DNA from 3 places in the Oceanobacillus luteolus genome. Region 2 is predicted to be linked to each of the others. Evidence: riboswitches for the same ligand, from Rfam matches in the RefSeq annotation. Region 2 holds a riboswitch; each other region holds the start of a gene.
What was found. Region 2 has a riboswitch for S-adenosylmethionine ahead of ACFSBH_RS16545 (YezD family protein). Riboswitches for the same ligand answer to the same signal wherever they lie in the genome.
Positions count from the first base shown of each region.

Region 1 (7,200 bases), on a different contig from region 2:
TCAAGCTTCATTCAGCGGGGTTCTTTTCCACCCCGTCTGAATGTCAGTTGAATAGAATCAAGGATTTACGGTCTGTTCATCCCTCACATTAATATATTGAATTCTCCTAATATTTGGGAGTTGAGGAGTTCCAGACCGTTTATCCGTTATAAAAATTGCTGGATGCAGTAGATTTTATTAATATTCCATTGTATAGTTAAGGTATGACAATAGAAACTTGAAAGGATGAAGGGTCAATGAATTTGCCAAACGATTTACGCTATACGAAAGAACATGAGTGGATTAAAAAAGAAGGCGACAATAAAGTACGTATTGGAATTACAGATTTTGCACAAGACGAATTAGGAGATATTGTCTTCGTTGAATTGCCCGAAGTGGATGATGAAGTTCAAACAGACGATTCATTCGGAAGTGTCGAGTCAGTAAAAACTGTTTCTGAACTTTATGCACCGGTAAGTGGTAAAGTTGTAGAAGTGAACGAAGAACTGGAGGATAGTCCAGAACTCGTTAATGAATCTCCATACGAAAACGCATGGATGATCGTTGTTGAATTGGATGACGAAAGTGAGTGGGACAACCTGCTTACAGCAGATGAATATAAAGCTATTATTGAAGAGGATTAATTTTTTTATCGATAAAGCCTCTTCAACCTGTATGCTTTCTGATTAGGAATAAAGAGGGGGCCTAACTATGCGGTGAAGAGTATAGTTGACCTCCTCTTTTTCATATACTATAACAATCAGCAGATGACTCGATGGGATAAGGAGTGTCTTGAGATGATTGCACACGAAACCGAAAAAGTGATTATTGTGGAGGGGTTGTCGGATAAACGTAAAATTGAAGAAATTTTAAATGAAGATGTAACGATTATTTGTACGAACGGCACTTTAAGCATTAATCGGTTTGATGAGCTTTTGGATATGTATAATTTAGATGAAAATGATGTATATATTTTTGTTGATGAAGATAAATCAGGACTGAGGCTTAGAAAACAACTAGCTAAGGAACTGCCACATGCCGAGCATATTTATATCAGTAAAGATTATCGGGAAGTGGCTACCACCCCATATAAAATACTTGCTTCATTACTTGTGGCAAAACACTTTACAGTAAGACCGTTTTATTTGCAGTACAATTGACTGTAAGATAAGATATAAATTCAACTATCGTTTCACTTGGAGGGCTGATTATCCCTTCAAGTGAAGTGATGAATCTTTATATTAACAGGTGAAAATATGCAAAAAATCACATCAAAGCAATTAAATGATTCATATATTTTATTTATCTATTCAACATTCTGTGGGACATGCACGGTTGCACGAGCAATGTTAGAGAAAATTGAAGAAATCCATAACCAAACAATTTTTCTTGAAATGAACGCAAATTTCGAGGAGCCATTTTTGCATGAATACAAAATCGAAAGTGTTCCGTGTTTATTGATTGTAGAAAATAATGAAGTGAAAGAAAAAATTTATACCTTCTATTCAACCGGAAATATTTATCGGTATTTATATGAGTATCGCCCAGAAATGTTTAAATAAATCATTTTGTTGACAGTTTAAGACCCCTCATGCTATTATTCGTTTATACTAATTTAATAGTTTTACTCTTATCGCGAGCGGCGGAGGGACTGGCCCTATGAAACCGCGGCAACCTTCAAGGATTTGAAAGGTGCCAATTCCTGCAAATTTTTTTGATAGATGAGAGAACAAGAGATGATAATCAACTATGCGTCTTTCTGTTCTCCGAGCAGAAAGACGTTTTTAATTTATTGAGTAATTATGTTTATACTAAATAGATGTATTCCATTTTTAATAATGGGACGGTATTTAAGTGGTAAGCTGTATGGAAGGAGACAATCTATTGATTTCCATTAAGGGATTAAAGAAAGAATTTATTACAAAAGACCGGCAAATAACTGCCGTTGATCATGTGGATATAGACATCAATAATGGTGAGATTTTTGGAGTCATCGGTTATAGTGGTGCGGGAAAGAGTACCTTTATCCGTCTGATCAATCGACTAGAAGAACCGTCAGCGGGCACAATAACCATTGAAGATAATGAAATAACAAATCTTAATCAAAATGAACTTCGAATCGCCCGTCAGGATATCGGGATGATTTTTCAGCACTTTAACTTATTGTGGTCAAGGACCGTTGCAGAAAACATTGCATTTCCTCTTGAAATCGCAGGAGTAAGTAAAGAAAAGCGGAAAAAAAGGGTGCAGGAACTTATCGACCTCGTCGGGTTGACCGGACGTGAAAATGCTTATCCTTCCCAGTTAAGTGGTGGACAAAAACAACGGGTCGGTATTGCGAGGGCATTAGCGAATAAACCAAAACTCTTACTTTGTGATGAAGCTACATCTGCACTTGATCCGGAAACTACAAATTCTATTTTGGATTTACTTGTAGATATTAATGAGAAAATGGGACTGACCATTATATTAATTACCCATGAGATGCAAGTAATCCGAAAAATTTGTCATCGAGTTGCTGTAATGGAGAACGGGAAAATTGTCGAGCTTGGTGATGTTCTCGATGTATTCCTTCATCCACAACAGCCGATTACGAAAAAATTTGTTCATCAGGCAATGGGCAATGATGAGGATGAAAATATTTCAAGTATCATGGAAACAAATTCGGAGGGTACACTGCTCAAACTGCAATTCATTGGTGAATCAGCAAACCAAGCATTGATCAGCCAGATCGCTAAGCGATACGAGGTTGATATCAATATATTACAAGGTAAGATTACGAATACGAAAACAGGAAGTTACGGAACACTATTCGTTCAAGTGACAGGTAATGATTCGGAAATCGAAAGTGCCATTAAATATATTCAGAGTGAAACCTCCGTAGAAGTGGAGGTCATCTAAATGTTTGGTAACTTAAAAACAGATGAATTGATTACAGCAACTAATGAAACACTATATATGACAGGTATCGCATTGATCGGTACTCTGATTTTGGGAATTTTATTAGGATTATTATTGTTTTTGACGTCAAAAGATGGAATTTGGGAAAATAAATTCATTCATATAATAACCGCGGCAATTGTTAATATATTCCGTGCCATCCCATTCATTATTTTGATTTTATTACTTTTCCCTTTTACGAATTTCTTGATTGGAACGATTCGAGGGCCGAGCGCTGCATTGCCTGCTTTGATTATCGGTACGGCACCATTTTATGCTCGTCTTGTTGAGATAGCTTTTCGTGAAGTGGATAAGGGTGTAATTGAAGCCGCAAAATCAATCGGTGCAAAAACAAGGACCATTATTTTCAAGGTTATTATACCTGAGTCTTTACCGGCACTTGTGTCTGGACTAACTGTTACAGCGATAGCCTTGATTGGTTATACTGCAATGGCTGGTGTAATTGGAGCAGGCGGTCTTGGAGACTATGCTTATTTCTATGGTTTCCAACGTCGTGACTTCGATGTTGTATTTGTTTGTACCGTATTAATCCTGATCATTGTATTTATTATCCAATTTATTGGAGATTTAATCACCAATAAAATAGATAAAAGATAAATAAAGGAGAGAAACAACGATGAGAAAGCTTTTTGGTTTACTTGTATTGTTATTTGTATTGCTACTCGCAGCTTGCGGGAATGGTGGAAATGAAGAAAACACTGCAAATGATGCGGAAGATGCAGACAACGCAACAGAAGATTCATCAGAATCAGTTGAACTTGTGATTGGTGCATCAAGTACGCCACACGCTGAGATTCTAGAGGAAGCAAAACCTTTGTTAGAAGAAGAGGGCATTAACATTACTATTGAAACATACCAAGATTATGTTTTGCCGAATGAAGACTTGGAATCAGGTGCACTGGATGCAAACTTCTTCCAGCATATCCCGTTCCTAGAGCAGACTGTTGCAGATACAGGGTATGATCTAGAGTATATTGATGGTATTCATATCGAACCAATGGGTGTATATTCTCAGAACATCACCAACATTGATGATATTGAAGATGGACAAGAAGTGATCATCAGCCGTTCGATTCCAGACCATGGACGTATCTTATCCTTATTTGAACAACAAGGACTTATCAAATTGGATGAAAATGTTGAGAAATCAGCTGCAACAATTGAAGATATCGTAGAAAATCCTAAAAACATCACATTTTCACCAGATGTAGATCCATTGCTATTACCAGAAATGTATCAATCTGAGCCGGATGCATTGGTTGCAATCAACACAAACTATGCAATTGATGCTGGTCTAAATCCATTGAATGATGCATTGTTCATTGAAGATGAAAACTCTGAATATGTCAACATCATTGCAGTTCGTGGAGAAGACAAAGATGATCCTGCTCTTCAAACGTTAGTGGATGTCCTGCAATCTGAAGAAATTCAGAACTTCATTCTTGAAACTTATGAAGGTGCAGTAGTTCCTGTAGGTGGAAATAACTAAAAACACTGTATTACGAAGAATAAGGAAGCATGAGCTTAAATGTTTATGCTTCCTTTTATTTTTTGACGGGAATTGTAAAGTACGTGTAAAAATCACTCTATACAGGTTTATTCGACCTTTGTGCAGGGAATTGTTCTGTGTTAACATTTTGTTTATCACATTAAAGGAGTGGTTTATTATCAATTCCGATAATAACATGAATTACACAGAAGATATGGAAAAAGCGATGAGTAAAAATCACAGGATGAGCATCGCTGAATATGAGTCTAATCTGTCTAAACGGATGGAAGTAGAACTAAAACGTGAGAAAGAATATCAAGAATCGAAGCAGATTATCGCTGAAGTGGATAGTCAGCTGCATAGATGAAGTGGAAGTTATCTTCAAATGAAAAACACGGAGTCCCAAAGTGGGTTCCGTGTTTTTTGTTCATTTTCGAAATTAATCATTTTTAACTCCGTGAATCGTAAAGCCATCCGTTTCCGACCATTCGGCGTAATATATTTTACTAATATCGTCATAACCTAATTTCCCTAATTGGGTACGCAGCCAGTTCTCATCTTTTTCAATCATGTCAAGAACTTTGTGTTGTACTTTGCCTTCATCAATGACTAAATGAGCAATCGATGTTTCTTTAGGGTTAATTGATAACATATCAGCGGTAACCGGGGATGATTGTTCATGCTTTAGGACGCTTAATTGCCCACTAGTTTCTAATATGGCATATTTTACTTCGCTGATTGTAAATATACCCTGTTGTCTTAACATCGTTCTCAGTTGTTCTGATTCCAAATCGTTTTTTTGCAGAGCATCTATATCAAGCTCTCCCTCATTAATAATGATAGTTGGTTCTCCTTTAATGACGGGTCTGGTCTTATCGAAACGCTGTACAATCTTCTCGATACTATAAATCAGTACAGCCCATAATGTTACAGAATAAAGAACCTGCCAGACTGTAACTTTATCATCATATACCGATTCCTCCACTAATCCCCCAAGTATCAAAAGATAAACAAAATCGAATGGAGTAATCTGTGAGAGTTCTTTCTTACCAAGTAATCGGATAATGGCTAATAATGCGAGCAGACCACAAATAATTTTAACTGTTATTGAAGTTTCCATAGTTGCTTCACCTCTAGAATGTATTCTGTCTAGAATCTGTACCCCTTTTAAAAGAATCTAATCTAACAGACTAAGTAATTGGCTGAGATGTGCAGTTTTTATGTTGAATAGCGAGGGTAAGTGATAGATATATCAATGAAGGAGGGGTTGAATTGACGGCAGAAGTAGCAGTCTTGAATAAACATGGGATTGCCATGGCAGCTGATAGTGCAATTACAAGTGGAAGAGAAGGTATCCAAAAAGTTTATAATACAGCAAATAAGTTATTCGCCCTATCGGAAAAGCATTCTATAGGAATTATGGTATATGGAGCGGCTTCTTTCATGGAGGTTCCATGGGAAGTAATCATCAAATCCTATAGAGAAGTGATATGTGATCGTACTTTTAATCATCTCCATGATTATATGGAAGACTTTTTAAGATTTTTGAATGAAGATGCTCGATTTAAAAATGAAGAAGTTGAAGAAATAATTGTTTATCGCATATTCTCGGATAATCTGAAACGTCTAGTCAAAGAAGTAGAAAAAAAAATGGCTAGTAAAGAACATATGGAAGAGGGCGTAACATCAGAACGTGTAACGAACTGGCTAGATTCATGCGCAGGTCGGATGATTCAATCCTATAGAAAGCAAAGGAAATGGTTTATTGAATTTGAAGAAGCAGCTTTTAAAGAAAGATTTAGTTCTGTTGTAAATGAAGTTATCGATGAGTTGATTCGTTATGACATCCCTGATGAATTAATTGAAAAGCTTCACGAACTGGCTTATGAGGCAACGGTGAAGGATTATTTCAGTGTGGGAAGTACCGGATTTGTTATTGGAGGATACGGTGATGAAGAAATATTCCCCCAGCTATTAAACTATAGACTGGAAGGATTTGTGTTTGGGCAGTTGAAATATAAAAAATTAAAGGATAAAAAAATAAGTTATACGACAGACAAGGATGATGGGACAGCCTCGATTACAGCTTTTGCCCAAAGAGATATGGTAGATTCCTTCATCAAAGGAATCGAGCCGAATATGGAAGATGTGATTTTCCGAATCATTTCTAGCGTAATAAAAAACTATCACGATCAGATTCAAAAAAATCTTCGAATTGAATTTACCGAAGAAGAGGTTACTAAATTACAGAAAATGGGTAAAGAAGTGTATGATTCGATGGAAATTGCTGTAAAGGAATATCAAGAAAAGAATTATGTTGAGCCGCTGCTTGGGGTAGTACGCTCCCTGCCTAAGGAAGAATTGGCAGATATGGCAGAAGCCCTCGTGTCATTAACTACGTTTAAAAGAAGAGTGACAAGAGCAACTGAATCCGTCGGTCCCCCTATTGATGTCGCAGTTATTACTAAGGGAGACGGCTTTGTCTGGAAGAAGCGGAAAAGTTATATTGATCCACAAATCAACTCGCGATTATAGAGTTTGAAAGGGGAGAAGAATATCTTTCCTAAGGAAAAAAATTCAACAAAAGAAGGATATTTTCATTTAGCACCCGAGGATCGATTGGAATTTGAATTGGAAAATCAAGAAAAAGAAGAGAAAGAAATCATTACAGAGAAAGTATTTGATAGACTTAAGGAAAAAGATAGCCAATAAGGACCTTAAATTCAAGTTTAAGTATTATTAAAAATATTAAATCTAGAAAATTTATTTTC
Region 1 covers NZ_JBHUDE010000114.1:288-7,487, reverse strand. Annotated here, with positions in the region: gene gcvH (glycine cleavage system protein GcvH) at 237-623, shown strand; gene ACFSBH_RS13080 (toprim domain-containing protein) at 777-1,139, shown strand; gene ACFSBH_RS13075 (thioredoxin family protein) at 1,212-1,541, shown strand; SAM riboswitch class I at 1,607-1,707, shown strand; gene ACFSBH_RS13070 (methionine ABC transporter ATP-binding protein) at 1,864-2,880, shown strand; gene ACFSBH_RS13065 (methionine ABC transporter permease) at 2,881-3,537, shown strand; gene ACFSBH_RS13060 (MetQ/NlpA family ABC transporter substrate-binding protein) at 3,557-4,429, shown strand; gene ACFSBH_RS13055 (hypothetical protein) at 4,626-4,796, shown strand; gene ACFSBH_RS13050 (DUF421 domain-containing protein) at 4,869-5,549, opposite strand; gene ACFSBH_RS13045 (hypothetical protein) at 5,702-6,964, shown strand.
Region 1: another riboswitch for S-adenosylmethionine. It lies ahead of ACFSBH_RS13070 (methionine ABC transporter ATP-binding protein); the one in region 2 lies ahead of ACFSBH_RS16545 (YezD family protein).

Region 2 (12,045 bases):
AGTCATTAACTTCATCTGAATACTCTTCGTCGAGAGATAAATACTCATACTCAACGATGGAATCACTATTAGTATCATCATCCGAACCTTGTTGACACCCAACTAAAAATAACAAAAAAAATGTAGTGAACCCTACAGCTAATCGTCTTAGTAACATTCTTATCCCGCTCTCGTTTACATTTCTTTCCTCTATCATGTAATAACTTCTTCACCATTTACAGATCTATGAATGATACGACAATGGCAAGCACCATTATTTCCATTAATAATAAAGCAATGAACCCCCGAACTGAATGAAACCTAACCTGAAGATAATAAAAAAAAGACCATACGATAGCTACTGACAATGGAAAAACAAGAATGCGCAAATACTCAAGACCCCCGAAAGCCAATACACCCCACGCAAAATACAGACTAAATCCTATGGTGATAATTCCAAATAAAATATTGAACACATGAATAACAGTCTTACTCATGGAATCCCCCTCAGTTTGTATGTTCTCTCCCTTAAAAGATTAAATCCCTCGAGCGTTTTACCGCTTTCATTTTAACATTAATTTCCAATGCATTCATCGGAATTTCAAAAAATATTTTTTATTATTTTAATGTAGTAAAATTTTAAACTTATATCGAATATATGCTGCTTGAAAAATAATATGGAACGGACATAAAATGGATAAGAGATGATAAAAAAGCAATAATCCTTCTTGGACTACTGCTTCTGTTAATTTAATATTCGTATTGTAAGATCAAAAAGTTATACTAGAAAATATATTGCAACTCCCACAATACCAGTTGTGATAACCCCAGTAACAAGCGTTATTAAATATTCTTTAGAATCTTTTAGGTAGATTTTTTGCATGACGGAACGGAATGTAAATAGAGAAAGCGCAAAGATGATGATGGCTGTTATATTGCCTACGAAGTTGTATGTATCGTTTACAAAGATGAGGACAAATAAAATAACAATTAGCAAAGTATGTAAGTTGGCATGTAATTTATTAACATGGAAATCTGAATTAGATTCCTTTTTAACTCCTAAGACAGTTCTTGTTATCTTTTCAATACCATATAAACAAGCTACTAGAATTAAAGTAATCATAAAAATACCAATTAAATCCTGCAACGTTTACACCACCTGTGACTATTTTCTACAGACCTATCCCCCATACTAACACAATAATAAGTTAATAATGATGACGTCCAAATAAAAAAGGACGATCTGTTAAGATCGCCCTCTATATCTCTCCCTAATATTTTGTTTCAATTAACCTTTGAATTTACTTCTTCCAGTATTGCAACTGGATTGAATCCGGAAATCCATTTTCCATTAATATGAATTTGAGGAACTGTAAACCTACGTGTTTTTCCTATCAATTTCAAGAGTTCTATTGGATGCAAGTCCACATTAACTTCTTTATATTCGATTCTCATACTGGTTAAAAATTCTTTAACCATGCCACATACTGGACAAGTCATAGTGGTATAGACTGTTATATCATTATTCATTACTGACTACCTCAATTTCCATTGATTAATAGGTTCCGGAAAATCGTTTTAAATCCAGGCACTCATGCCACCCTTTACGTTGTAAATCTTCTCAAATCCTTGCTTTTTCAGCATCTTGGCAGCTTTTGCACTGCGCATACCACTTTGGCAGATGACAACAACTTCTTTCTCTTTATCTAGCGCCTCGATCTTACTGGAAAGATGATTCAAAGGGATGTTTATAAACGGTTTGCGATGATTAGTTTTATATTCACCCGGCGTCCGAACATCAATAAACTGTACATCGCTATTCTTAAATTTATCCTTCGCCTCTTGGGTACTTATATTCGTAATACCTTTAACAGGCAGGAATCGATTAGCGAAAAATACAACCACGATAAGCAGGAAAATCCATTCCATTACTCTGTTTCCCCTTTCCAATCCAACATGCCGCCGGCCATATTGGTTACTACATAACCATGTTGGCTGAGAAACTCACACGCTTTACCGCTTCTGCCACCGGACCGACATACGATGTAGTAATGTTCGTCTTTTTCCAATTCACCTACGCGGTCTGGGATTTCACCGAGCGGAATATGTTTTGCACCAGGAATCTTACCAGCAGCAACCTCCACGTCTTCTCTTACGTCGATAAGATTTATTTTATCGTCTGCTGCTAGTTTATCTTCTAATTCTTTTGCTGTAATTTCTTTCATTATTATGCCTCCAATTATCTCACCATACCCTCATGGGTATTATTTCATTTAAAAAGAAAAGTTCACCAACTCTTCTTTCTGTCCCATGAATGGTGAACTTATCTACTTTTGACCAACAGATTGATAGCTTCCTTCACTACCTCTGATGTATTTTCGCCTTTTTCTATATTTTCCCGGACACATTGCTCCAGGTTCGTACTGACAATCACTCCAATGGTGCGGTCAATCGCACTTCTTGAAGCAGACAGCTGTGTAACGACATCACGACAATCTTCATTTTTCTCAATCATCGCTAAAACACCTTTAATTTGTCCTTCAATCCGTTTTAATCGATTTACAATTGATTTATCGTACTCCATTTATGTCACTCCTTCACATGGCAACGAAGATCATGATCTATCTGATATCCTTTGCTTATATATAAGTTAAGCTCTGGCCTAGAGGAATTCAGTTGTAGAACTTTACATAGAGTTATTTTCTCTACAGGGAGATACCCAGAATAACTCCCACTAAGCCTATCAAGATTCATTTTATACCCCACAAGGTATATCGTCAAGCCAACTACATCAAGATATCAAGCCAGATCTTGACAGCTGTACCTGCTATCATCATTGCTAAAATGACTTGTAATATACCTGTTTTCATCCGTTTACCAACCTTTGCCCCCAGTGGCGCTGCTAGTATGCTTGCGATGATCATAATGAGAGCTGGCCAATAGTCCACTTGTCCGGTAACTAGTTTACCAGCGCTTCCCCCAATCGAGGATATCAACGTCACAGCCAGACTCGTCGCAATAGTCATCCGTGTTGGAATGCGGAGGACAGTCAACATGATAGGTACAAGCAGAAAACCTCCTGCTGCCCCTACTACTCCAGAGGCGATTCCTACCACGAAAGCTAAGACTGCTGCAAGTGGTTTATTAAAAGTCACTTCATCTAGTGGTACATCATCCACTTGTTTCTTCGGTATAAACATCATCACCGCGGCAATAACAGCAAGGATACCATACACGATATTCACTGCCTGTTCAGTCAAGTAGCTGGATCCAAAACTACCAATCAAACTACCTATCAGGATGGCTCCACCCATATAAAGGATGAGTTGTTTATTCAAGTAACCGCCTTTTCTGTATGCCCACACTCCTGCAATCGAAGCGAACAACACTTGTACGGCACTGATTCCAGAAACTTCATGGGCTGTGAATGCCGCGAGACCGAACAACGGCGGTATATACAACAGCATCGGATATTTAATAATCGAGCCGCCGACACCGAGCATCCCTGATATAAATGAGCCAATAAATCCAATTGCAAATACGACAATAATAAAAGTTATCTCCATTAACAGTCCTTCTTTCTACTATAGAAAAGCGAGTAGGAACTGCTGCTCTCTATCTGGTTTTTACGTTGCTTTCTGTATATAAAAGTAAAGAACATCGGCTTCTGTTTTTTGCTGGATGATGGTATGACCACCTGCTGTTGCCCATGCAGGGATATCGTTTATTGCACCTTTATCTGTTACAAGTACTTCAAGCACTTCCCCAGAAGAAATGCTATCCATCGCCTTTTTCGTTTTCACGATCGGCATCGGACATGCCAAGCCTTTAGCATCCAATGTTTTCGTAATGTTCATATCGCATTGCTCCTTTATCATTTAAAATGTTTGGTGTAAAAAACCAAATTGGTCTTTTACACCAAACGATTATGACTTTCTAGCGAACCGCACAACGATTCGGTCCGATTTCCATTTCGGTTTGTTCGTCTTCATCAGGAGCGATTTTACCCATGTTTATTTGACGAATCTGTTCATGTGCATTTGGTTGTGGTGGCAGGTTATCTGTCACAGTACGGCGGAATTCGGCTTCGTCTTCGATATTTAAACCATGATTCTCTTTAAATAAATCGCCTAATCTTCTCGCTACGGTACCATCTTCATTCAACTCATCGATGATCATAAAGTGTGCAGGTAATACGACCAGGTCTTCCGCCAACTCACGGTAACGCTTATACAAGGTTTCACGCAGATCGCCGACCCAATCTTCTGCCTTACCAGCTAAATCTGGCCGACCGATGGAGTCCATAAATAAAATGTCACCTGTCAGTAAAAATCGATTATCAATGACAAATGATGTGGAACCGATAGTATGCCCCGGTGAATACAAGGCTTCTACATTGATTTGTGAAGCCCCTACCTTCACGTTTAAACGCTCTGTTAAGGGTGTGTACGGAAATACTACTTCTGTCGCATCCTTAGGCGGCAAATAATACGTTGCACCTGTTTCAGCGGCAATATGACGCCCTCCTGAAATATGATCGGCATGCAGGTGGGTGTCAAACACATGCTTAATATCCACACCTTTTTCTTTTGCAAAATCTAGGAATACATCGGTGAAACGCACCGCATCTATAATGGCAGCCTCTCCATCAGAAATAATCATGTAGGATAAACAGCCTTTCCCAAGGCGAACAAATTGATAAAGTTCTCCGCCATTTTTTAAATCCGCAACTTTAATAGGTTCCAAATAGCTGCTCCAAGCTCGCATTCCACCTTCCAGATAGCCTACTTCACGCCCAGCTTCCGACAGCATTTCTGCCACCATAATGGAAGATCCTTCTTTGGCACATACGACCAACACTTCTTTGTCTGCTGGAATTTTCGTGAGAACCTCATCGACGCCATCCAGCAATTCAAAATAAGGAATGTTTACATACTCAAAGTTTTGTCCTTCTATTTTCCAATCTTCAAATGCATCGGTGTTACGCACATCTAAGATAAAAAGTTCTTCCTGGTCAATTACCTTTCGAGCAACTTTTGCTGCTGTCCATTTGTTTACTGTCATACTTCCCTTTACCCCCCTAGGTATATTTTCCACCAAAATATTTACAGTAGATCATTGCTCTACTGCATGAGTTTTTTCGGTAATCCATTAGAACGTCAGTGTCGGTGCTGCATCTTTCGAAAACTCCAAGAAAGTGACCGCTCCACCAACTTCAATGCCATCCACGAAATCTTCTTTCGTAAGTCCCATGACATCCATCGTCATTTGACAAGCGATGAATGTTACACCCAGTTCTTGCGCCATTTCCACTAATTCTGGGATGGAAGGGATGTTGGCTTTTTCAAATCCTTCCGCAAAATGTTCTTTTCCTTCCGGCATTTCCAAGTTATGCATCGCTTGTTTGTGGATCAAATTCAAACCTTCAAACGTGAAGAAAATCTGCACCTCTTTATCCGAAGCCGCTGCGGCTGTTGCAATATTAAATACTTTGTATGCATCAAACAGTCCACCGTTTGCTGCGATAATAGCTACTTTATTAGACATATTGTATTCCTCCTATATTTCCTTTTCTATTTTTCCGTCCCACTCCGTCATACCTGGCAGAACGTTATATACTTTTTTGAAGCCATTCTTCGCTAAAAGTTGTGCAGCCAAATCAGAGCGTTTCCCTGTCCGGCAAATCACATATACTTCTTTTTCTTTATCTAATTCCGTCATACGAGAATCTAATTCTCCGAGTGGAATGGATATGGCACCTTCGATATGACCAAAGGAATATTCCGCTGCCTCACGAACATCTAAGATTAACCCTTCCTGAGATTGTATTTCATCTAGTGGAATCGTATGTTCAAATGTTTTTTCCACTTCCGGTTCATTCGTACCTTTGCGGATATAATGATAAAGAACATCAGCTTCTTCCACTGTTCCTAAATACTGATGTCCTACTGAACTTGACCAAGCAGCTAAATCTGCTATCGACCCTTTGTCAGTGGCCTGAACTTCCAATACGTGTCCTTCTTCCAGATCGTTCATTGCTTTTTTTGTTTTCACAATCGGCATGGGACAGGCAAGTCCTTTCGCATCAAGATATTGATTAGCTTGAATCATTCGTTTACCCCCCAAGGTATTATTTTGATAAAGCATCTCCACATACCCCGCAGGGTATGTGAGTTAATAAAAAAATATAGTCGTTCGTAACGACGTTTTAAGTTTCCTTGATTTCTCCGCGGGAAATCTATTACAAGATTTATAATATACCCCCGCGGGTATATTGTCAACCTCTATACATTTCTTCCATTTATGATGACTATACAACTGCTTCTAATTTCAACAAAAAAGGGCGCATTTCCTTCCTTGAAATGCTACCCATCTATTCAGCGGATTTAATTAACAAGAGCATTGCCGACCATAATGGAGAACATGACGGTCAATAATATACCAATCAAACTACAAATAATACCTGCAATAGCTTTTCCTTTTCCAATTTGATTGGATTGGTTAACATCTTTTAACCCTAATAATCCAAAAATCAATCCAATAATACCAACTATTACTCCCAATCCAAAAAGAGAAGTAATCATAGAAAAAATACCTAGAATCAGTGCTGCCATACATTTTTTATTATTCTTGATCTCACTATCATATGAAACATCTAAATTGCTCAATTTACCCACCCTTTGTTCTTTCTTTTGTCTTTTACAATAATATCACTTCTAACCGTATTCTTTAACTCTTACAGACTATCAAAAGTAATCTCTTTACTCGGAAGAACATCAGCAAACCACCGCAGCACACCGTTATGATGATCAATAATTTGCTGGGCAGTAATGTCTTCAGAATCCCATGTACTGTGCGTATCAGAAGCTAGCGTGACCTTATATCCCAAACTGAATGCTCTTCTACAAGTCGTATCAATGCACACTTCTGTTTGAATTCCCGAGATTACTAGATGTTCAATCCCCCGTTTTTTAAGTTCTTGATCTAATGAGGTGTCCAGAAAAGAATCAGGATTATGTTTTTGGATGATGATATCCTGATTTTCTGGCATGATATCAGAATGAATCTCCCAAGCCTTCGTGCCATGTTGTAATTCACCATTTGGTTCATTATGCTGGATATAAAAAATTGGTGCATCCGTAGAACGTGCTTGCTTAATCAAATACTTAACATGTTGCAGTAAACTTTCCCCTTTGTAGACAACATCACCTTCTAGAAACATTCCATTCTGAACATCGATAATCAGTAATGCTTTTTTCATATTCTCCTCCTAAAATACTGGCTTGTTTTCTCTTCTTACAAGGGACGCAACCATTAAGAAGGTGCCTGTAATTCTTCTGACTGCAGTACCAAAGCTGTTAAGCCCTTCTCACTCCCGCTTCTATGACCTTCACCTTTGTTCCAAAATACACCGTCTCCACTTTTTAGATATACTCTTTGTTCATCTTCCCCTTCCACCCATCCTTCGCCATTTACTACGATGAATAACTGCGGGACGGGTGCTTGGTGATACCCAACGACACCACCTTTTTCGATATGTATAAATCCTATATTGGTCGGTTCTTCCGTCCGTAACACCTTTGAATAACTAGCTAATATCGAATGATACTTACTAATTTTATTTCCTGCTTCTGATCGAAATGTATATAATTGCAATCTTTTTCTCTCCTTCTCCTGAATGCCCTAAATAAATAATTCGACAAACATGCCGATTCCCCTTTTAGAAAAAGTCCGTTTTAGAAATAATTTCCATCTTCCTCTTGACAGAAGGGAAAAACTAGATTATTCTTTACCTATAAATTTTAAAAATTAAATTAGTTTGATTTTCTTATCCAGAGAGGTGGAGGGACTGGCCCTTTGAAGCCTCGGCAACAGACTTGCTTCATGCAAGAACTGTGCTAATTCCAGCAGGCGTGTGCCTGAAAGATAAGAAGAGCCGTTCGACTATTTTTGTTGAATTCACCCTCTTCTTATATCGAGAAGAGGGTTTTTATTTTATTGAAAACAATCAGGATTGGAGGGTTAATTTTTTTTATAAATCATATTTCGATGGGGAGGTTGGGGCTTGAATAAATATGACCGCACCAAAATTGAACATATTTTAGCGAAGTTGGAAGAGCTCGAATACGGAAGTTTAACGATCACCGTACATGATGGGAAAATTACTCAAATTGACACGACAGAGAAAAAACGGTTTCCATTGCAGGAAAAAGCAATCCGTAAATAAGGCGATTGCATCAACCATGATAGACAATAGCGTTTCCCAGTATGATCGACTTTCCATACAACTTCATTGCCGATTCGACAACGAAAGGTACTTGTGATGAGGATACATTTCTATCCTAATTGCAATGTGCCTTTTTTATATGGCTGAAGTTACGGAATGGGGCGTTTCAAAATTACAGTAATGACGAGGAGAGGATTAGATTGAGTACAACATTAACAACGAAAACCGGGCAATTGGATATTTATTCGGAAGCTTTTGATGAGGTCATTGAGGCGATTCGGGCGGATTATGATTGGAGAAATAAGAAAGGTGGCAGGCAACATCCATGGACAGGGGTGCAGATACTAAAAGATTTCCGGTTCGGCGCCATTACACTGCCGAAGGAGTTGGGTGGTGCCGGAGCTTCTATCGAAGAACTATTTACGGCAGTCATTCGGGTTGCGGAGGCAGATCCGGAGCTTGCACATATTTTCCGGGCACATTTCATGACCGTGGAATTTCTATTGAGAAATAAAACTCCTCATCGAGAGCATTTCTTAAAGGAAATTCGCCAAGGAGCGATCATCGGCAATGCATATACCGAGAATTCGAAACACCAAGCTGGCGGCGGGAAATACGACACCCATTTGGTGAAAGAGGGAGACGGATATATTTTACAAGGGGAAAAAGCGTTTACGACCGGAACATATTATGCGGATTTCACAGAAGTTACTGCGATGCTTGGTGATGCCCCTGTGAATGTGATTGTCCCGGTTAAACGAGACGGAGTGACGGTGCGCGATGACTGGGATGGATTCGGCCAAAAAATGACGGGCAGCGGGACGACAAGCTTTGATCGTGTGCGTGTTTCGGCAGAGGAAATATTTGATTCGAATGACAAAAATAATACCTATGCCCCGATTCCACATTTATATCTTCAAGGGATCATTGCCGGGATTTTGAATCGGATTGTTACGGATGCGGTCGAGCTGATTGGCAAGCGGAAGCGGTCCTTTTCACACGGAAACACGACAGACTTAAAACAAGATCCGCAGTTGCAGCAGGTTGTCGGGGAATTATCGAGCTATGCTTTTGCAGCAGAATCCATCGTGCTCACCGCTGCAAGAAGCATCGATACTTCTCGTGCGGACTACAACAATGCTGAAGCAGATCATACGGCCGCACTGAACGGGTCGCAAGTAAAGGTTGCCATAGAAAAACTTGCGCTCGAGGCAGCATCATTACTCTTTGAAGTCGGCAGCGCATCGGCAACAAAACAATCTGCCAACCTGGATAGACATTGGCGCAACATTCGTACCCTTGCTTCCCATAATCCGACACTGTACAAATCAAGGCTGATTGGAAACTATCATATCAACGGAGAATCATTGCCGACAACGGCTTACTTTTAAAAGAAAAAGGAGAGAAATAACATGAGTAAAACATTATCACTTACTGCATTTGTCATGAATACAGCTTCACATATTGTCCATGGTACGTGGCGCGATCCAAGAGGAAAACAGCGGGATTTCAATGATTTAAGCCTCTGGACCTCACTTGCGAAAGAATTGGAAGACGGCGGATTTGACACGATTTTTCTGGCGGATGTCGTTGGTCTGTACGGTGATTATGAAGGCGGCTGGGAAGCTCACGTTCGAAATGGCCTGCAGGTTCCGAGCAATGATCCGTTTACGCTGGCATCAGCCATTGCAGCAACGACAGAACGGCTTGGAGTAGCAGTGACAGCTGGTGTTTTTCAGCAACCTCCCTACAATTTTGCCAGACAAATATCAACGCTCGACCATCTTTCCCGCGGCCGTGTCGCTTGGAATATTGTGACCGGGTATTTGGAGAACGGCTTTAGAAATTACGGCTACGAAGGGATGCTTCCACATGACGAACGATATGATACGGCGGAAGAATATCTCGATGTATTGTACAAATTATGGGAAGGCTCCTGGGATGATGAGGCGTTGAAAAAAGATCGGAAAACTGGGATTTACGCAGATCCGGCGCATGTTCATAAAATTCATCATGAAAGCAAGCATTACAAAGTCGAAGGTCCGCACCTTGTTTCCCCTTCCCCACAACGGACACCGCTCCTATTCCAGGCGGGTGCTTCAACAAGAGGAAAAGCATTTGCGGCAAAACATGCGGAAGCGATTTTCATTAACACACCGAGTCCGAAAGTTGCGAAAAGCCTTATCGCTGAAGTAAGAGAAATAGCGGTGGAAAACGGAAGAAATGGTGAAGATATTCAATTTTTCCAGGGACAATCTTTTGTGATTGGTGAGACCGAAGAAGAAGCGCAGAAAAAGGCAAAGGAGCTGGATGAGATTACCGATCACAAGATGATGATTGCCCACATCGGCGGAGGCATGGGAATCGACTTCGGCAAATGGGATTTGGATACACCGATTGAGGATATTGAAACTGAGGGTGTGCGCGGCATCTTCAACTGGATAAAACAATCGGTCGAAGGACGAAAACCAACCTTACGTGATGTAGCCGACCACCACGGCAAATCAACAAGAATTGTCGGTACTCCAGAACAAATTGCCGACCGGCTGGAAGAGTGGCTGGATGCCGGGGTATCGGGTATTAATGTAATAAACGCCTTTATCCCAAGTTCTTATACGGAATTCATCGAAAAAGTCGTACCAGTATTAGAAGAGCGCGGGTTGCTGAAAGAGAGGGAAGCAAAACCAGAAACACTACGCGGAAGATTGTTCGGCCAGGATCGTCTGAGCGAGCGTCATCCTGCAGCGAAGTATCGCGGAGCTTTTGGAGGAGTGAGAAGTTAAGTTTGGATCGCGGCTCAGTAATTCTATACGACGCATGGAATCACACCTTGATTCCATGCGCTTTTCATTCTTTTTAAAAGCTCGATACCGTTAGCTCATGAAAAACCCCAATAGAAATGGCATGGCAAACAACAAGATAGAACTTAACACCAGTGTCCTAGTGACAATTTTTGAAAGCTTCATCCTACCTTCTCCTTTATACCACCCGGAGAATTGCAGCTTATTTCGATACAAAACAAATAGAAGTATTAAAATGGCAATTGCACCAAACCAAGAATAAACCTCTGTAACTTCATTAATTCTATAAATATTGCCTACAATGAACCAGCCTAATGCACCCAATAAACTCAATAGTAATATTACCCGAATTAATTCTAAGATTGTCCTCATTTGATTTCCCCCAGATGTTTATTCATAAAAATATTTTACCATTAACTTCAACAAAAAGAGCGATAATCCTTCTTGATATGCTCCCCTTAAAGTAGACAGATTAAAAAATAAATATCTGTTTACTATTGGGGGAGTTTTTTTATGTCTAATATTTACTATTCAATTGATTTTAAATATGAAGTAGTCATGGCTTATAAAGGTGGAGGATATTCACTTTCAAAAATCTGTTCAAAGTATCAAATTCAGAAGAATACCGTGTATAGGTGGAATGAGAAATTTGAATTATTTGGGATGGAGGGATTAGCTGATACAAAAATCCGGAAACAGTATTCAAAAGAATTAAAAGAAGCTGCAGTAAGAGATTACTTATCAGGGGAATATTCTCAAAATGAAGTTCTACGAAAGTATGAGATAGCTAGTATGGGGGTACTCGGAAGATGGATTAAAAAGTATAATAGTCATAGTGAATTAAAAGACACGGGAAAAGGGAGATCGAGCACTATGACTAAAGGGAGAAAAACAACTTGGGAAGAAAGAATTGAAATTGTACAAGATGCTTTAACTAACGGAAAGAATTATCAAGAAACAGCCGGAAAGCACCAAGTATCCTATCAACAAGTATACCAATGGGTACGTAAATATGAAGCTGGCGGATGGGATGCGTTA
Region 2 covers NZ_JBHUDE010000151.1:731-12,775, forward strand. Annotated here, with positions in the region: gene ACFSBH_RS16470 (hypothetical protein) at 1-157, opposite strand, end outside; gene ACFSBH_RS16475 (hypothetical protein) at 216-476, opposite strand; gene ACFSBH_RS16480 (DUF4181 domain-containing protein) at 758-1,126, opposite strand; gene ACFSBH_RS16485 (glutaredoxin family protein) at 1,264-1,509, opposite strand; gene ACFSBH_RS16490 (rhodanese-like domain-containing protein) at 1,558-1,908, opposite strand; gene ACFSBH_RS16495 (rhodanese-like domain-containing protein) at 1,908-2,204, opposite strand; gene ACFSBH_RS16500 (metal-sensitive transcriptional regulator) at 2,303-2,563, opposite strand; gene ACFSBH_RS16505 (sulfite exporter TauE/SafE family protein) at 2,766-3,545, opposite strand; gene ACFSBH_RS16510 (sulfurtransferase TusA family protein) at 3,606-3,836, opposite strand; gene ACFSBH_RS16515 (MBL fold metallo-hydrolase) at 3,916-5,043, opposite strand; gene ACFSBH_RS16520 (DsrE/DsrF/DrsH-like family protein) at 5,131-5,526, opposite strand; gene ACFSBH_RS16525 (sulfurtransferase TusA family protein) at 5,539-6,090, opposite strand; gene ACFSBH_RS16530 (DUF4190 domain-containing protein) at 6,366-6,647, opposite strand; gene ACFSBH_RS16535 (cysteine hydrolase family protein) at 6,716-7,240, opposite strand; gene ACFSBH_RS16540 (cupin domain-containing protein) at 7,294-7,635, opposite strand; SAM riboswitch class I at 7,805-7,912, shown strand; gene ACFSBH_RS16545 (YezD family protein) at 8,045-8,206, shown strand; gene ACFSBH_RS16550 (acyl-CoA dehydrogenase family protein) at 8,407-9,597, shown strand; gene ACFSBH_RS16555 (LLM class flavin-dependent oxidoreductase) at 9,619-10,989, shown strand; gene ACFSBH_RS16560 (hypothetical protein) at 11,080-11,379, opposite strand; one part of gene ACFSBH_RS16565 (IS3 family transposase) at 11,521-12,045, shown strand, end outside.

Region 3 (12,045 bases), on a different contig from region 2:
CATTCTTTATATACAGCATCTATTTCCTCTTCTGTTACTTCCTTCATTTCGGCTACGAGGTCACCAATGCCATAATAGTCGACTGTCCAGCCGAATTTAATTTGGGCTTCAATTTTATCTCCATCCGTTACTGCTACATTACGCATATTGTCTCCAAATCTAGCTACTTTAATATGGAAGCTTTCGTTGTAAGCTACAGCTACATCCATCCATTGCTTGATTTCATTTTGCAGACGTTCTTCTTTCCAGTGACCGACAACTATTTTATTGTTTTTATTTAATCGAGCATTGATAAAACCATATTCCCTGTCACCATGTGCACTTTGGTGCAAGTTCATGTAATCCATATCAATCGTATCCCAAGGAATATCATTAGCAAATTGAGTATTTAAATGAAGTAATGGCTTTTGTAGTAATTTAGTTCCTCTAATCCAGTTTTTTGCTGGAGAGAATGTATGCATCCAAGTGATGACACCTGCAACACGATCATTATAGTTTATTTCTTTCATAACTTGCGTAATACTGTCCGCCGTGGTTACAACCGTTTTAAATACAATCGGATAAGGGAAGTCACCCTTTTCATTTAGTTCATTAATGATTGCAACTGTATTTTTCTTTACTTCATTTAATGTTTCTTCCCCATATAAGTGCTGACTTCCTACAACAAACCAAAATTCGTATTCATTTGTTTTTAACATCCATACACCCTCCTCTAATTTTTAAAGCCACTTTACCTATCTGATTAAAGAATATAAATATATAAAATTAGTATGGTAGATTCAAAAAGTGAATCCCATATGTAAACCGCTTACATAAAATAATAAAATATTTATACGTATAAGTCAAATGATATTTTATTTATACGCATAATAAAACAATTCCTGTTAACATAAGTTGTAATTTATATGCTATCCATTAGGTATTTATTTAGCTTATATAATTTAACAAACAACCAAAATCACGAATCGCATTAAAATAACAGTATTAACTATAAGCAAATGAAATGTTTAGTAATCTAAAACCCAAAATTGATACGTACAAAAATTAAACTGTTGATTTATTCGGATAACGGTGTTAACATCATTTTATGAAAGCCTTTACCTATCTTTAAAGAATTCATAGAAAAGAGGCGGTACTACAAAGTAATGATGAGTTTCAACAAAAGATCATGGTTGTCCTTATAAGTATAGGTAATTTATTTTTATTCGCAGCCTTTATATCATTTTATTTGTAAGCCTTTTCCAAAACCAGAAAATTATTTTTAATATAATTTTACTGAGCGATCGGATTATTCTTAAGGAGGGAAACACAATGGTTAAAGAAAAAAAAGTATCACATAAATTTATATACTTCTTTGGAGCTTTCGGCGGTATCTTATTCGGGTACGATATCGGTGTTATGACAGGAGCGTTGCCATTCCTCCAACAGGATTGGGGACTTGATAATGCCGCTACCATCGGATGGATCACATCTTCTATCATGTTAGGGGCAATTTTTGGAGGCGCTTTAGCAGGTCAATTGTCTGACCGCTTTGGAAGACGAAAGATGATTCTAGCTACTTCCGTCATTTTCGTCATCGGCTCCATACTTTCTGGGATGGCACCGCCAGACGGAAGCTTATTCTTAATTCTTGTCAGAGTATTTCTAGGTTTAGCTGTTGGTGCTGCTTCTGCATTAGTACCAGCTTACATGTCAGAAATGGCTCCAGCACATTTGCGAGGACGCCTCTCAGGAATTAACCAAACAATGATTGTGTCTGGAATGTTGCTTTCCTATATTGTTGACTTTCTACTTAGTGGTTTACCAACAACGATAGCTTGGCGTTCTATGCTTGCAATGGCAGCGGTTCCAGCTGTAATCCTATTTATCGGAGTATTGAGATTACCAGAGTCACCTCGTTTTCTTATTAAAAATAATAAATTGGACGAAGCTCGAACCGTTCTAGGATACCTACGTCCAAACAAAAAAGCCATTGATGCTGAAATTAAAGAAATCCAAGAAAGCAGTAAACAGGAGAAACAAAACGTATCTTGGGGTGCCTTACTCGATAGTAAGTATCGTTATCTAGTTATAGCTGGTGTAGGTGTTGCTGCGTTCCAGCAATTCCAAGGGGCAAATGCGATCTTCTACTATATTCCGCTTATCGTTGAACAAGCGACTGGACAAGCAGCAAGTTCGGCATTGTTGTGGCCGATCATCCAAGGTATCATTCTTGTCATTGGATCATTAGTCTTCCTTGTAATTGCTGATAAATTTAAACGCCGTACATTATTGACACTTGGTGGAACGGTAATGGGACTTTCTTTTATTTTCCCAGCAATTCTAAACGTTTTGGTTCCTAATGCGGATCCAATGTTGATCGTTGTATTCTTGAGTATTTATGTAGCATTCTATTCCTTTACTTGGGCACCTTTAACATGGGTTATTGTAGGAGAGATTTTCCCGTTATTAATACGTGGACGTGCTTCCGGCTTAGCCTCATCCTTTAACTGGATAGGTTCATTCCTAGTTGGTCTACTGTTCCCAATAATGACTGCATCCATGGCTCAAGAAGCTGTGTTTGCCATTTTCGGTGTCATCTGTTTACTTGGAGTAGCCTTTATCCGCATTCGTGTCCCTGAAACTATGGGTCGCACTTTAGAGGAGATTGAGAAGATTGGGGAAAGAAAAGGATTGGAAAAAAAAGGAGCTTAGTCGAAACAGCTCAACAGGAATGGAGGAGAAATAATGTACATTAAGGAAACATCTCAGGCAATTCAACGTGGTGATGTATATCTTGGAATAGAATTAGGATCTACTCGGATTAAAGCTGTTTTAATCAACGATAAATATGAAACCATCTCCGTTGGAAGTTATGCATGGGAAAATAAGTTTGAAAACGGTATCTGGACCTATTCACTTGATGATGTGTGGAAAGGGATCCAAAGTAGTTACCTCCAAATGGCAGCAGATGTGGAGAGCAAATTCCACACGAAACTAACTAAGATTCGCTCTATTGGTGTAAGTGCCATGATGCATGGTTATTTAGCTTTTTCACAGGATGGTACACTGCTTACTCCTTTTCGAACATGGCGCAATAATACAACAGAGAAAGCTGCAATTGAACTTACGGAATTATTTCAATTCAATATACCAGAAAGATGGAGCATCGCTCATCTTTACCAAGCAATCCTAGACGAGGAATCACATGTTGAGGATGTTAACTTTTTAACGACTTTAGCTGGTTATGTCCATTGGAAATTATCAGGAGAAAAAGTTTTAGGTATTGGTGATGCCTCTGGTGTGTTCCCTATTGACGAGAATACTGGTAATTATTCTGAGGAACTTCTACTTAAATTTGAAAATATGAAACGTGTATCAGCTTATGAGTGGAATATTAGAAGTATATTACCAACTGTATTAAAAGCAGGCGATGTAGCAGGCAACTTAACAGAGGAAGGAGCTAAGCTGCTTGATGTGAACGGATATTTACAGGCGGGAAGTTTCATGGCTCCACCAGAAGGGGATGCAGGAACCGGTATGGTCAGTACGAACAGTGTACGCAAACAAACAGGAAATATTTCTGTTGGAACTTCAGCGTTTTCAATGATTGTGCTTGATAAACCACTAAAAAAGGTTTATAGAGATATCGACATTGTTACTACTCCTACAGGGAATCCTGTTGCAATGGTCCATACCAATAATTGTTCATCTGATATTAATGCCTGGGCAAATATATTTAAAGAATTCGCAGAAAGGCTCGGTATAGAAATCGAGCCCGACAAATTATATGAATCCCTATTTCTTACTACTACGAAAGCAGACCCAGATGCCGGAGGATTGATTAATTACAGTTATCTTTCGGGTGAGAACATTACAAAAATGCCGGAAGGACGTCCCCTATTTGTAAGGGATGTCAATAGTTCGTTTACATTGGCGAACTTTATTCTCACACAGTTATATGCTGCTTTTGCTCCTTTAAAAATTGGTATGGATATCTTGTACAATGAAGAGGAGATTCAAACAAATGTCTTAATAGCCCAAGGAGGTCTGTTCAAAACAACAGTCATTGCTCAACAGATTTTGTCCAATGCCTTAAATACGCCAATCACTGTTATGAACACTGCGAGTGAAGGCGGAGCTTGGGGTATGGCGGTATTGGCTGCATACACCAAGTTTGGGAATGAGAATATGAACTTGGAGGACTTCTTAGACCAGTATGTATTCGTAAATCCTAATAGCTCTACCTTAAGTCCGGAACCTCAAGGGGTTGAGGGGTATGAGACATTCATCAATAATTACAAAGCCGGCTTACCCGTTGAAGAGGCAGCGATAAAATATATTTAATTTGACGCATCCATTTAAAAGAGAGCTGAGACACAACTCGTAGTTTGTCTCAGCTCTCTTTTTCTATAATTTCCTTAGAAGCTAGGGGAAGTACTGAATCTCGCTCAATGATTTCAGGTTCATATACTTTTGAAGTAACTTCTTGTTTATTTATCAGATCAATCATCATTTTTCCTGCGTCCAACCCCATTTTTTCCTGTGGATGCCGGATCGTTGTCAGTCGTGGGTTGATATAATTCGAGAATCGATAATCATCTACCCCAATTATCGAAATATCTTGTGGGACACTCAAACCAATTTCTTTAGCAAATTTAATTACTTGAATAGCTAATTGATCGTTATAGCAAACAATAGCAGTTGGTACATCGTTCGAACGGGTCAGCATCATGTGAAGTTTTTTAAACAAGTTATCAATATTTTCTTCCGTCTGAAACATCATAATATCGCCCATATTTAATAACTCCGGCTGCTCTTGATAAGCTTTGATAAAACCATTCATTCTATCAATCCCCTGCTTATCATCCACTTTAAATATACCAACGATTTGCTTATGTCCCTTGGAAATTAGATAGTTAGTCGCAAGTTCACCAGTCTTTACATCATCCATGATCAAATATGGTATATCGAGGTCATCATAAACTGCATTAATCGACAACATGGGGATACCCATCGATTTGATATTATCGTAAATTCCTTTATTGTAATCATTCCGAGCGCTTTTGGTTGGCTCAATAATTATACCAGATAAATTATTATTTAGTAGATTTGTAAGGCTTCTACGCTCTTTCTCAGGACTGTTTTGCGTGTCTGTTATGAGAATGGAATAACCATAATTAGATAGGTAATTATCGATTCCTGTAATGATATTCGGGAAAATATAATTAGCGATATGTGTGGAAATAAGCCCGATTGTCTTATGTTGAATTTGTGTTTTCGGTTTACTTTTCCAATCGTTAACAAATATTCCAGCACCTTGAATTCGGTATACATAATTATCTTTTTCAAGTTCATCAATCGCACGTCTTACTGTAAATCTACTGACATCGTAAACCTTCATCATTTCTGACTCAGTAGGCAATTTATCATTTACTTGATATACTTCCGATAGGATTTTTTCTTGTATATTTTGTTTGATTCGTTCATATTTTTTAACCATATTGAATCCCCTTTAATTCCATACGACCTATAATAAAGAATAATCTTTCTATATACAGAAATTTCTATTATGTGTAGACAAGTTTAATTATAGCATACCTATAATCATTATTATTGGTTGTAAATAAAAAGTCTAAACCTATACGGTAAGATTTAGGTACGTTTAACTTGCATCAAATAAAAAAACCATTAAGAAATTAGAATGCTTCTTAATGGCAGTATCTTGAAAGATTTGAATCTAATTATAACTCTATAAGACTATTTTTGACCGTAATAAGCATTTGCGCCATGCTTCCTCAAAAAGTGCTTATCCAAAAGATAAGAATCCATCTCAATTCCATGTGGATTCAATTGTAATGTATGGTAAGTCATTTTAGCTACCTCTTCCAATACGACCGCATGGTGTACAGCATCTTGTGCAGATTTCCCCCATGTAAAAGGACCATGATCATTGACTAACACTGCTGGAACATAATCTGGATTAATCTTACGTTCTTCAAACGTCTCAACGATAACATCTCCAGTTTGTCTTTCATATTCACTAGATACTTCAGATTCTGTCATCTTCCTTGTTACAGGGACGGGGCCATAAAATGTATCAGCATGAGTAGTTCCTGATGACGGAATATCAATACCAGCTTGGGCGAATGTTACAGCCCAAGGAGAGTGTGTATGAACAATGCCTTTAATATTAGGAAATTGATTATATAAAACAACATGCGTTGCTGTATCACTCGATGGATTCAATTCCCCTTCAACAACATTACCTTTCAAATCAACGACCACCATATGCTCTGGCAACAGTTCTTCATAAGGTATGCCACTAGGCTTAATAACAATTAAATTTTCATTTCTATCTATTCCACTAACATTTCCCCATGTAAAAGTAACAAGATTATATTTCGGAAGTAACATGTTCGCTTCATAAACTTCTAGTTTTAGCTGTTCTAACATAATCAGTCATCCTTTTTAGCATTTTTTTAGTTCAAGTTGGATGGATCATTTGAAAGATTGCCTCAAAACTTCTATTAACTCTACGTATTATTCTCTTCATACTAATGTCATCATATTATATTTGTACGTACAAGTCAATTGAGTTATACTTAAATTAAGCATTTTAATACGGACTAATTAAGATACATAAATTTCATTCGTATAACTGGTAATGTTTTATTGTAAACGCTTGCCAAAAGCTAAATTCAAGCGCAATTCAACTTAACGATTTATTAAAATATCTATAGGTTGGTGAATCAAGTGATTACACGAAAAGAAATAGCAAGTAACTTAGAGCGTCCTCTTATGCAATATACTGTTAATAATGGTAATGGATACGCTTTTACCTGTTTGAATTATGGAGCTACATTAACTTCTATTATGATGCCAGATAGAAATGGAATCATAGATAACATCTTGCTCGGTTTTAACGGACCCACAGACTTTTTGAATGACCAGACGTATTTCTTCGGAAAGGCAATCGGCAGAGTTGGTGGGAGAATAAAAGGTGGTCTGTTCCACTATAAAAATCAGGAATTCCTATTACCTAGGAATGAAGGAGACAACACCTTACATGGTGGGGTTAACGGCTTTCATCATATGTGGTGGGATGTTTCGGAAACTGAAAAGGGACTAACTTTCACTAAAGTAATTAATCCGGAAATGGATGGCTTTCCTGGCAAGTTGGAAGTTACTATTACATATAGATGGGGAGAAAACAATCAATTTCATGTTGAATTTTATGCTATAAATAAATCCGATACACCTACACTCTTTAATCCCACTACACATATTTATTTCAATTTAAACAATGATAAGTTAAAGGGATTGAATAATCATAAACTATCCATCAGCGCCGAACAGCTGTTAGAGCTGGACCAGCAACAAATTCCAACTGGAGAATTTATAAATGTAACAAACACACCCTTCGACTTTCGGAAAGAACAAAATCTATCAGAAATGCTGCACTCACTAAAACAGCTCAATATATCAGGATATGATCATCCTTATCATGTAACCGGGCCAAAGGCTGCTAGATTAAGCAATTTAAATAATGGACGAATTGTTGAAATCCAATCCGATCGAAACGGTCTAGTTTTTTATTCATTAAACAAAACTCATCCTCACATAAAGGTGAATGAGGGGAATCATCTATTCCCTCATATGGCTGTAGCATTGGAACCCCAAACTTTACCTGATGCTAATCATCACCCTGATTTTGGAGATATTGTCTTACCTGCTAATACCGAAAAGAAATATGAAATTACTTATAAACTATCAGTAATATAAGAGTAACCGATGTTCCTTCATCAATTCTGAAGGAACATCGGTTTTTTACCCAACTTTTAACATGGTTACGTACCATCATTAATTAACTACAACTGCTGTTTTCTCCAATTCCTTCCCTAAAAACTTCGCAACCTCCAACATCCCATACTTTCCACTTACAGCTTCGGCATCACTGTTGTAGTTCGTATTTGTGTTGATGTCATACGTATAGATTTTTCCGTCCTTATCCTCAATAAATTCGATACCTGCGATTTGGATGCCATTCGCTTGAAGGAGTTTTTCATATTTGTCAATTATAGGATGATCAAAGCCTTCCCTCACTTTGAATTTAGCTGGCGCTTCGCTTTCTTCACCGACTGGGCAAAAAGCATCCTCTATGGAGCAAGCGTCTGCCGGACATAATTCAAACCCTTCTGATGTATCTACACGAACCGCATAAAGGAATTTACCGCCCACAAATTCACAGCGTGTAATATATGATTCCGGTGATTCGATATAATCTTGCAGCAGTGTAATTCCGTCCACCGGCTCTTCGAACTCTTCACTTTCGACATAACGCTGTAACGCTTCAACAGAATCGAACAATCGGACGCCGAGTCCTTTTCCAGCACGATTATGTTTTGTTATGAACTTCTTGCCTCGGAAGTTTTCAGCTGCGTTCAAGATCTCATCTTTTCCAACTGCTATTACCGTCCGTGGAGTTTCAATCCCAAACTTCTCAAGTTCCAAATATTGCAGAACCTTGCTGACTTCCAGCTGCAATACGCGACTGCCATTGATCACGGTTCTACCATGTTGTTCCAGCCAAGTTAAGACCGCACTCGTCAACTCCGGAGCAAAACGATGACCTCTCGTGTGGGACGACGCACTCATACGACTGTAGAAGACTCCTTCTGGTGGTACAGAAGCCAGATCCACCGTCCCCTTATCCAAATGCCATTCTTCATAAGGCAGATTCAATTCCTCCAAGCGTTTCGTCAAATGATCGGTCCATTCTTTATTTTCATGCAGAACATATATTTTACTCATCAACATACTCTCCTATTGTTTAGTTTTTTGCTAACTCGCTGCGTAATTCTTCTACTTTAGGCATGACTTGTTTGGAAAATCGTTCGAGTTCTTCTAGCTGGGGAGAACTTTGTAATAATAATAAATCTACTCCTGCTTCCTCAAACGCTAAAATCTGTTTCGCTATTTGCTCAGGTGTTCCGATTAAATTCGGACGAAGCCCACGATTCGATACAGAATAATCTTGTAATGCAATCTTCTGCTCTAGCTCAGACTTCGTTGTAAAGTCTTTAAATCCAGCATATCCGCTTAAATCATCTACGGTCGTAATCCGTTCCAACTCGGCTTGCGCTTCTTCCACCGTATCCCGGCAAATCACATATGCCGCCATCCCGATTGTACGGAAAGGCTCACGTCCCGCTTGCTTTCTCCGTTCCTTTATTTCATCGATTTTCGTTTTTGCTTCTTCCACCTTATGGCCATGAATCACATACGCATCACATAAGGAGGAAATGACCTGTTTTCCTTTTTCACTTTCTCCGCCTGCATAAAGAATCGGGTTTGGACGTTGAACTGGCTTTGGTTCTAGTTTCGTATCCTCGATATGATAGAACTTGCCTTTAAAGGAGAACGTATCTTCCGTCCATAAGCCTTTTAATATTTGAATGAATTCTTCGGTTCGTGCATAACGCTCGTCATGCGCTGTGAATTCACCGCCGTATTGTTTTGCTTCCCCTTCCCACCAGCCAGAGACTATATTCAGCGTAAAGCGTCCATTAGAAATATGGTCGATATTTGCAGCCATTTTCGCTGTAACTGCTGGATTATGGTAAATTGGGCGGACGGCTGTCATGATTTCAATTTTCTCCGTCACTGCCGCTAATGCAGCTGCGGTTGACCACGCCTCTAATGAATCGTGATCTGTACCTTTGATGTCATTCAAGTACAACTCAGCAATTAACGTTGTATCATAGCCCCAATTTTCCGCAGATTGGATGACTTTCTTCGCATATTCATAAGTAGGTGGCATTTTTTCATCTTTTACATTACGTAACCATCCTCCAAAAATCGGCAACCAAAATCCATATTTCATCTTCCCCACTCCTCATCTCTCTCTTAATCTATATAAAATAAAAAAACCTTTCTCTAAAAAATAGAAAAAGGGTCCAATCACAATATTACTTTCCTCTTCCTATCTTCCAAGCAATACATGCTTGATGGAATTAGCACAGTATTCTCTGTTAGAACCTGTTGCCGAGGCTTCCGTGGGCCATATCCCTCCACCTCTCTTGATAAGAAATTATTCGATTATTACCAATCCTAAAGTAATTAAAATCATTTGTCAATTAAAAAAATCGCACTTGACTTATCGGAATAATTCACATAGAATATGAAATAATTTAATAATTAAGAGTTCTTATCAAGAGAAGCTGAGGGACCTGGCCCGATGAAGCTTCAGCAACCTCTGATTTATCGAATCAGAAAGGTGCTAAATCCGGCAAGAAATAATTCTTGAGAGATAAGAGATGAATGTAACCAATCCCTATTTCTCAAGTTTATGAAAGAGAGGGATTTTTTTAATGCTCTAAATGATGAACAGTGTCTAAGTCGCCGTTCGTTATCTACTGATTCGAAACCTTAAAATATGAAAATACTCTTAGAAAGGAGTTATATCATGAGTGAAATTATTATACTTTCCGGAAGTCCTTCTGAAAATTCGGGTTCTGACAAAGTATTGTTATATTTAGGTTCCTTACTGGAGAAGGAAGGTTTATCTGTAACCCACCTTTCCGTAAAAGATGTCCCTTATCAAGATTTGTTTGAAGGGAGATATAATAGTCCTTCTGTCGTCGGCATCACCAGACTCATTCAGAATTCAAAAGGTGTACTCGTCGGCTCACCAGTATACAAAAGTTCCTACACCGGCGTATTAAAAGCACTGATTGATCTGCTGCCACCAGATGTATTTGAACATAAACCAGTACTCCCATTGATGAGTGGAGGAAGCGCCTCCCATCTATTGGCACTCGAGTACTCCCTGAAACCTCTGCTGGCAAGTCTTAAAGCACATAATTTAAAAGGCATTTATCTCATAAACGAACAAATCGATAAACGAAAAGATACCCCGATAATCGATGAAGAACTTCTACAACGTGCAGAAAAACAACTGAACTATTTCATCCATCTCGTGAACAGGCAAAAACAAGCTACACCAGTATTTTTACAACAATAGGAGGAATAGCATTGAGTAAAAAACGAATCTATTTAAACGCGTTTGACATGAATACACCTGGGCATCAATCTCCAGGTTTATGGGCTCATCCCGAAGACCAATCCCATCGATACAAGGATAGTGAATATTGGATAGAGCTTGCTAAGATTTTAGAAAAAGGACGTTTTGATGGGCTGTTTATTGCTGATGTGCTGGGAACCTACGATGTATACGGCGGATCAAGAGACACTGCGGTTGCACATGGTGTACAATCACCGGTGAATGACCCGTTTCTCATCGTGCCACTGATGTCAGCGGTAACGAAACATCTTGGATTCGGTGTAACCTCCTCCGTGATTCACGAACACCCGTATACTTTTGCACGGAAAATAAGTACACTGGATCATTTGACGAATGGCCGCGTCGGCTGGAATATCGTCACGTCCTACTTGAAGAGTGCCTCTGTAAATATGGGGCTTGATGAACAGATTTCCCACGATGAACGATACGATATTGCAGAGGAATATTTGCAAGTTTGCTTGAAGCTTTGGGAAGAAAGCTGGGAAGATGATGCAGTCAAAGTAGATAAAATCAACCGGATTTATACCGATCCGACTAAGGTTTACGACATCAAGCATGAGGGGAAATACTTTAAAGTACCAGGTGCACATCTGAGTGAACCATCTCCACAACGGACGCCAGTTATATTCCAAGCCGGAGCCTCTACAAAGGGAAGAGCTTTTGCAGCAAGACATGCCGAAGTAATTTTCATCGGTGCACCAAATAAAAATGTAGCCAAAGAAACCGTCCGGAAAATTCGTGAAGAAGTGAAAAAAGCAGGAAAACCACAAGATGCCGTAAAAATTATTACGATGTTCGTTCCAATTACTGGCAGTATAGAAGAAGAAGCGAAACGGAAATATGAGGATTATAAAAGCTATATCAGTAAAGAAGGTGCGCTCGCATTATTTGGCGGTTGGACTGGAGTCGATGTATCCGGCTACGCACCAAATCAGGAAATCAAGTATATTGAAAATGACGCTATTCGTTCAGCCTTAGAA
Region 3 covers NZ_JBHUDE010000159.1:478-12,522, reverse strand. Annotated here, with positions in the region: gene araA (L-arabinose isomerase) at 1-698, opposite strand, end outside; gene ACFSBH_RS18065 (sugar porter family MFS transporter) at 1,312-2,694, shown strand; gene ACFSBH_RS18060 (xylulokinase) at 2,728-4,326, shown strand; gene ACFSBH_RS18055 (GntR family transcriptional regulator) at 4,376-5,482, opposite strand; gene ACFSBH_RS18050 (L-ribulose-5-phosphate 4-epimerase) at 5,740-6,435, opposite strand; gene ACFSBH_RS18045 (aldose epimerase family protein) at 6,736-7,764, shown strand; gene ACFSBH_RS18040 (ATP-grasp domain-containing protein) at 7,843-8,793, opposite strand; gene ACFSBH_RS18035 (LLM class flavin-dependent oxidoreductase) at 8,813-9,865, opposite strand; SAM riboswitch class I at 9,962-10,071, opposite strand; SAM riboswitch class I at 10,187-10,298, shown strand; gene ssuE (NADPH-dependent FMN reductase) at 10,448-11,005, shown strand; gene ACFSBH_RS18025 (LLM class flavin-dependent oxidoreductase) at 11,017-12,045, shown strand, end outside.
Region 3: another riboswitch for S-adenosylmethionine. It lies ahead of ssuE (NADPH-dependent FMN reductase); the one in region 2 lies ahead of ACFSBH_RS16545 (YezD family protein).